2 regions of the Pseudomonas sp. PK-RTE-24 genome follow, and region 2 is predicted to be linked to the other one. Evidence: riboswitches for the same ligand, from Rfam matches in the RefSeq annotation. Region 2 holds a riboswitch; the other holds the start of a gene.
What was found. Region 2 has a riboswitch for cobalamin ahead of cobW (cobalamin biosynthesis protein CobW). Riboswitches for the same ligand answer to the same signal wherever they lie in the genome.
Positions count from the first base shown of each region.

Region 1: another riboswitch for cobalamin. It lies ahead of cobO (cob(I)yrinic acid a,c-diamide adenosyltransferase); the one in region 2 lies ahead of cobW (cobalamin biosynthesis protein CobW).

Region 1 covers NZ_CM133224.1:5,589,529-5,593,332, reverse strand. Annotated here, with positions in the region: gene ACV8MC_RS25110 (PQQ-dependent sugar dehydrogenase) at 1-726, opposite strand, end outside; gene ACV8MC_RS25105 (hypothetical protein) at 793-1,377, opposite strand; cobalamin riboswitch at 1,539-1,768, shown strand; gene cobO (cob(I)yrinic acid a,c-diamide adenosyltransferase) at 1,852-2,463, shown strand; gene ACV8MC_RS25095 (cobyrinate a,c-diamide synthase) at 2,460-3,804, shown strand, end outside.
Region 2 covers NZ_CM133224.1:4,730,107-4,733,910, forward strand. Annotated here, with positions in the region: gene cobN (cobaltochelatase subunit CobN) at 1-1,635, opposite strand, end outside; gene cobW (cobalamin biosynthesis protein CobW) at 1,639-2,703, opposite strand; cobalamin riboswitch at 2,803-3,014, opposite strand.

The DNA of each region.
Region 1 (3,804 bases), 860 kb from region 2:
CCAGATCGCCGCGCGGCCTTCTTCCTGATCCAGACCGTTTTCGCCGACGTTACTGTTCGAGCCGACGGTGACGTAGAGCTTGTTGCCGTCCTTGCTGGCGATGACGTTCTTGGTCCAGTGGTGATTCAGTGTACCGCCGGGCAAGTCGACGACTTTGATCGGTTGGGTCTTGATCTCGGTGGCGCCCGGCTCGTAGTTGAAACGCAGCAGGCGGTCGGTGTCGGCCACATACAAATCATTGCCGACGAGCGTCATGCCAAACGGCGAGTTGAGGTTCTGCAGGAACACCGTGCGGGTTTCTGCGACGCCATCGTGGTCGGCATCGCGCAACAGGGTGATGCGGTTCGGGCTGGGCACGCCGGCACCGGCCTTGCCCATGACTTTCTTCATCACCCAGCCACGAATGCCTTTGCTGTCATCGGGCTTGGGCGGCGCATTGGTCTCCGCCACCAGCACATCGCCGTTGGGCAGCACGTAGAGCCAGCGCGGGTGATCGAGGCCTTCGGCAAACGCGGCGACCTGGGTGCCGGCCGCTGCGATCGGTTTCGCGCCGTCCGGCCAGCCCACCGCCGGGGCGATGTTGACTGTCGGGATCAGCGTCTTGTTCGGTTCGGGCAGTTTCGGTGACGGGCCGGTGCCGTCGGAGACTTGCAGGCTGGAGGTTTCACCGCAGGCGGCGAGCCCGCCAGCGACGGCGATGATAAGAGCGAGTTGGGCCTTGCGCATTGCTGATCTTCCCTATGAATGCATTCCTAAACATAGAGGAGGGCGCAGGCCCGATGGTTCAACTGCTCAACCGCGGGCTTCCTTGAACAGCATGGCGATGCCCGGATGATAGTTGCCCGCGTCGCTGTGCAATTTGCGATAGGCGTAGGGGAAATACCAGGCCACGGCGCAGGTGTGTTCCTTTTGCAGGTCGTCTACCATGTCCTGCAATTCTTCGGGGCTGGCGCTGTGCTGAGGTTTTTGCGGAGCAACAAAGAGGCAGCCGAGCTTGAGATCGCTGGCGTAACTGATGCGCTTGGCATCGGCGGTGACGTCGAGCAGTGCCTGGGTCAGGTTGAGGTTGTTGACCCGTGGCCAGCGTTGCGTGGCCTGAATGAACGCGCGGTCTTCGGCGCCGGCAATCAGCAGGTCGGCGCGAGCATTGCGTTCGCCTTCTTCGTTCTGTTTGCGCGTGGCCGTGTCGTTCAGCGTGACCATTTCAGCCATCCACGCCGCTGCCGAGAGCAGGCCGAGATTGGCTTTCTCGTCGTGCCAATATGGCGTTTCGTTGTCGCCGCGTACGGTGTTGTAGCGATCGATACAGTCAAACCAGCGTTCCAGCACCGGGCGCAGAAATTCCAGGCGCGGGTTGCTGATGATCATGCCTTGCATCGTCGTCATCCTTATTGTTGTAGTGGGCTTTCGAAAAAAGCATGGCTCTTTGATATCACTTGTCGCAGTCTGGCACAAGATTGCCGCTGCACAATGGATCAGCGGCAGTTATTCGCGCGCAAAGCGCCTCTTCAATTGACGCTCCACCTCCAACCCTCTAACCTTCGCCGCTTGTTTCAGGTGCTCTGTGGCCCCGCGTCGACAGAGTGAAACAGGGAAGCCGGTGAGGGTGGTCTTCAAGCGAAGCCACGACGATCCCGGCGCTGCCCCCGCAACGGTAAATGAGTGAAAACTGCGCCTTGAGCCACTGCCTCGAAAGAAGCGGGAAGGCGCGCAGTCCGGCGAAACGCCGCTCATGAGCCCGGAGACCGGCCTGATCCATCTCAGCGGCATCACGGTGGGCGATGCCAGGCTTTTTGCCGTCTATTCTTGTGCCTGCCCGCCGTTATCCAGCCTCAACGGAGAGCTCCCCCCATGACTGATTCCCCCGAGCGTGACGAACGCCATCTGGCGCGCATGCAGCGCAAGAAGGCCGTGATCGACGAACGCATCGCCAGCTCGCCCGACGAATGTGGCCTGGTGCTGGTGCTGACCGGCAATGGCAAAGGCAAGAGCAGCTCGGCGTTCGGCATGCTCGCCCGCGCGATGGGCCACGGCATGCAGTGCGGCGTTGTGCAGTTCATCAAAGGCCGCAACAGCACTGGCGAAGAATTGTTTTTCCGCCGCTTCCCCGAGCAGGTGCGTTTCCACGTCATGGGCGAAGGCTTCACCTGGGAAACCCAGGATCGCCAGCGCGATATCGCCGCGGCGACCGCCGCTTGGGAAGTCTCCCGCGAATTATTGCGCGACCCTTCGATCGGTCTGGTAGTGCTCGATGAGTTGAACATCGCCCTCAAGCACGGCTACCTCGATCTCGATCAGGTGCTCAGCGATTTGCAGGCGCGCCCACCGATGCAGCACGTAGTGGTCACCGGTCGCGGCGCCAAGCCGGAAATGATCGAGATGGGCGACACGGTCACCGAAATGGGCATGCTCAAGCACGCCTTCCAGGCCGGGATCAAAGCGCAGAAAGGCGTCGAACTTTGAAGCAACCACGTCACTGCCCGGCGGTGTTGATCGCCGCGCCGGCCTCCGGTCAGGGCAAGACCACCGTCACCGCCGCACTCGCCCGTTTGCATCGCAACCAAGGGCGCAAGGTGCGCGTGTTCAAATGCGGCCCGGATTTTCTCGACCCGATGATCCTCGAGCGCGCCAGCGGTGCGCCGGTGTATCAACTGGACATGTGGATGGTCGGCGAGCAGGAAAGTCGCCGGCTGTTGTGGGAAGCCGCCGCCGAAGCCGACCTGATTCTGATCGAGGGCGTGATGGGCCTGTTCGACGGCACGCCATCCAGCGCTGATCTGGCACGCCACTTCGGTGTGCCGGTGCTCGGCGTGATCGACGGCACCGCCATGGCGCAGACCTTTGGCGCCTTGGCGCTGGGCCTGGCCAAGTATCAGCCGGACTTGCCGTTCGCTGGCGTGCTGGCCAACCGCGTCGGCACCTTGCGCCATGCGCAATTACTCGAAGGCAGCCTCACCGAAGGTCTGCGCTGGTACGGTGCGCTGTCCCGCGAAACCGGTATCGAATTGCCGAGCCGCCACCTCGGCCTGGTTCAGGCCAGCGAATTGAATGATCTGGATCTGCGCCTCGACGCGGCCGCCGATGCGCTGGCCAGCAGTTGCGAGGTCGCGCTGCCACCGGCCGTTGAATTCGCCGGGCCTGACGTCATCGCCGCCGAGCCTCTATTAAAAGGTGTGCGCATCGCCGTTGCCCGCGATGAAGCCTTTGCCTTCACCTATGGCGCCAGTCTCGATCTGCTGCGGGCGATGGGCGCCGAATTGCGCTTCTTCTCGCCGATCCGCGACACGCAATTGCCCGAGGCGGACAGCCTGTATCTGCCGGGCGGCTATCCAGAGTTGCATCACGTCGCGCTGGCGCAAAACGCCTCAATGCTGGCGGCGATCCGCGCGCACCATGCGGCGGGCAAGCCGTTGCTCGCCGAGTGTGGCGGCATGCTTTATCTGCTTGATTCGCTGACCGACGTGGAAGGCACCCGTGCTGAGCTGGTCGGTTTGCTCAAGGGCGAGGCGGTGATGCAGAAGCGTCTGGCGGCGCTGGCGTTGCAGGCGGTTGAATTGCCGGAAGGGGAGTTGCGTGGGCATACCTATCATCATTCCCTGACCACCACAGAGCTGACGCCGATTGCCCGTGGGCTGAGTCCCAATGGCGGGCGCGGCGCTGAGGCGGTTTATCGCGAGGGGCGGATGACGGCTTCTTATGTGCATTTTTATTTCCCGTCGAATCCGACTGCGATTGCCGCATTGTTTGCGCCAGATCGTGAGGCCGCCTTCGCGAGCAGGCTCGCTCCCACAATGGATGACCTGA
Region 2 (3,804 bases):
GTGGGCGCCGTAGGTGTTGCGCAACCAGAAATAGAAGGCCAGATAGCCGTGCGGCGGGACCAGATCCGGGTCGTGATACACCGAGCTGGGATCGACCTGATAACCGCGGGCCGGCTGGATGCCGACAAAGGTCAGACCGAAACGCAGACCGGCGATCATCAGCCGGCCGTCGCGACACATCGGATCGTTGTGTGGCGATCCCCAGCGCTCGAGTACCGCCGCGCGATTCGCCTCCGGCAACGCGTTGAACATTGCCAGGTAATCGTCCATCGCCAGGCTTTGCTGGCACGGGCGCAGGTCAAGACTGTCGAGGTCGTTGCTGACACCGCCGAGCAATTGCTGGATCAGCTCGGTGCCGCTATCGGGCAACTCGGCCGTGACCGGATAACCCTCTTCGCGCAAAGCGCGGAGGATGTTCAGCGCCGCCGCTGGCGTATCGAGGCCGACACCGTTGCCGATGCGGCCGTCGCGGGTCGGGTAGTTGGCGAGGATCAGCGCGATGCGTTTTTCGCCATTGGGCACCCGCCCCAGAGCAATCCAGCGCCGCGCCAGTTCGGCGACGAAATCCATGCGTTCAGGTTGGGCGCGATAACAGACCACATCGGACTGGCTGCGCTCGCTGCGCCAGGCCAGATCCTTGAAGCTGATCGGGCGGCTGATGATGCGTCCGTCAAGTTCGGGCAAAGCAATGTGCATCGCCAGATCGCGCGGCCCGAGGCCCTGCTCGCTGTCGCGCCAGCCAGGCTCGTTGTCCTGGGCGCAGATCGCTTGAATCACCGGGATGTTGCGGCGAAACGGGCGCAGATGCGGCGCCTCGGGACTCGATTGGGCAAAACCGGTGGTGTTGAGAATCACCCCCGCCTCGACTTCATCCAGCCAGTCCTCGACCACCGACAAGCAACCGGGTTCTTTCAGACTGGCCACCGCGATCGGCAGCGGATTGAGTCCGGCTGCCTGCAAACGCTGACAGAACACATCGATGAACGCCGTGTTCGCCGCCTGCAAATGCGAGCGATAAAACAACAGCGCCGCCACCGGTTGACCGGGCAGCCATTCGGCTTGCCAGTCGCTCAGGGCAGCGCTGTTTTTCTGTGGGTGATAAATCGCCGTGCGCGGCAGGGTTTGCGGCTCGCTCCACGGGTAATCGCGGGCGAACCATTGGTTGCCCAGGCAACGGAAGAAATCCAGCGCGTTACCCATGCCGCCCTGACGCAGGAATTGCCAGAGTCGATCGCGCACGTCGGCGCTGACCGTGCTCAAGTCGCTGAGCTCGGGGTCCGGGCGGTCATCGCCGGGCACCAGAATCAGTTGCACGCCGCGTTCGGACAACTCGACCAGCCGCGCGACACCGTAGCGCCAATAGGCGATGCCGCCGTGCAGTGAGATCAGAATGACCTTGGCGTGGCGCAGCACTTCGTCGACATACAGATCGACAGAGGCGTGATTCTGGACCTGCATCGGGTTGGCCAGACGCAGGCTCGGATAATCATCGGGCAGTTGCTGCGCAGCCTCGGCGAGCAGCGCCAGGCTGGAATCGCCGCTGCACAGGATCACCAGCTCGGCGGGGGTTTGTCCGAGGTCGGCAATGTTGTCGTCCGAGACGAATCCGCCGGGCTGGGTCCTGAGCAGGTGCATGGCTTAAACGCTGAGCGCAGCGCGCAATTGCGCTTCGAGTTGTGCCGCATCAAGCTCCTGACCGATCAGCACCAGACGCGTCACCCGCGCTTCGTCGGCACCCCACTGGCGGTCGAAATGCTTGTCGAAACGCGTGCCCACGCCCTGGATCAACAGGCGCATCGGCTTGTTCGGAATCGCCGCGAAGCCTTTGACCCGCAGGATGCCGTGCTGCACCACCAGTTGCGTCAGCGCGTCGAGCAGCAGGCTTTCGTCGGCTTGCGGCAATTCGATGGAGATCGAATCGAAGGCGTCGTGATCGTGGTCGTCGTCATCACCGTCATGGTGGTGATCGTGGTGGCTGTGGCGGCTGTCGATATGCTCTTCAGAGCCGGCACCGAGACCGATCAGCACGTCGAGCGGCAGGCGGCCATTGCTGGCTTCGACGATTTTTACCGCTGGCGGCAGCTCTTCGGCGACTTCAGCGCGTACGCGAGCCAGATCTTCCGGGCTGGTCTGGTCGGCTTTGTTGAGGATGACCAGGTCAGCGCTGGCCAGTTGATCGGCGAACAGTTCATGCAGTGGCGATTCGTGATCAAGGTTCGGATCGAGTTTGCGCTGGGCATCGACCTGATCCGGGAACGCAGCGAATGTGCCTGCGGCGACCGCCGGGCTATCGACCACGGTGATGACTGCATCGACGGTGCAGGCACTGCGAATTTCCGGCCACTGGAAGGCTTGCACCAACGGCTTGGGCAGGGCCAGGCCCGAGGTTTCAATAAGAATGTGGTCGAGATCGCCGCGACGGGCGACCAGTTCGCGCATCACCGGGAAGAATTCTTCCTGCACCGTGCAGCACAGGCAGCCGTTGGTCAGCTCATAAACGCGGCCGCTGGCCTCTTCTTCGGTGCAGCCGATGGTGCATTGCTTGAGGATTTCACCGTCGATGCCCAGCTCGCCAAACTCGTTGACGATCACCGCGATGCGCCGGCCCTGAGCGTTGTCGAGCATGTGCCGCAGCAGCGTGGTTTTGCCCGAACCGAGGAAACCGGTGACGATGGTGACGGGGAGTTTGGCCAGTGTTTTCATCGGTATGCCCTTTGGCAAGCGGCGGGCATACGGGACGAGAACCGGCAGCGCGCGTGCACGCCGGAAGCATTCGCCACCGGATCACCCCGCCCGGTTGTAGTGAGAATCTGTGACGAGGCAGGTCTCCTGGCTGACGGCGTTCAGGCGTTGGGCCTGGCGTCCATTGCGCCTTCCCGCTGGCTCATCGGTTGAGCTGGCAGTGGCGTGGCAACGAACATCACCGTTCACAGTTGCGGGGGCAGCCGCGGCTTTGACCGCGTTCCCTTCTTAGCTTCGGCGAGTGCCGAAGAACCTCGAAAGCGCAAGGCTACGCATGGGTCCGTCGTGGGTCAATGGTCGGTGAGTCTGAAACTGGGGGTATATCCGTTGCTGCGGTAACGGCTTCTTATGGTTTCGCTCTTACAGCGAGTCCCTTTTTCAAACGCCAAAAAGGAACCAAAAGGCTTTGCCCCGGCGTACGGCCCGCTCGCTGGGGCTCGGGGTACCTTCGTTACGGGACCGATCCGGGCGCAGCGGCTACGGTTTGCTTCGCTGCACCTCCTTCCGCTGTGTACGACTGCGTCGTACGGTCGCTGCGCTCCCACCCCCGGATCGATCCCGTAACGAAGCCTGCCGAAGGGGCAAAAGATCAAGAGCCGAAGCAAAAGCAGAAGCCAGATCAAAAGATCGCAGCCTTCGGCAGCTCCTACAGTTGGATCGCGCACCAGCTCAAGAACAGGTGGCTGTCAGGCCGCCTTCGCGAGCAGGCTCGCCTACAAAGCAAACGCAAAGCAGCGCAGCTGCCCGCGGCGAAGCCGCCCCACTCAACAATGAGCGTTAGCTCGAGTGCTCTTGATCTTGATCCACCGGCGACGTCGGAAGGCTGAGTGGAGGGATTGATCCGGGCGTGGGAGCGCAGCGACCGTACGACGCAGTCGTACACAGCGAGTGTAGGTGCAGCGAAGCAAACCGGAGCCGCTGCGCCCGGATCAGTCCCGGAGCGAAGGAACCCGAGCCTGCGAGGGCCGAACGTAGGAGCAAGCCTTTTTGGGTACTTTTTCGGCGTTTGGAAAAAGTGCCTCGCCGTAAGGGCGAAACCGTAATCAGCAACACCCGCAGCAA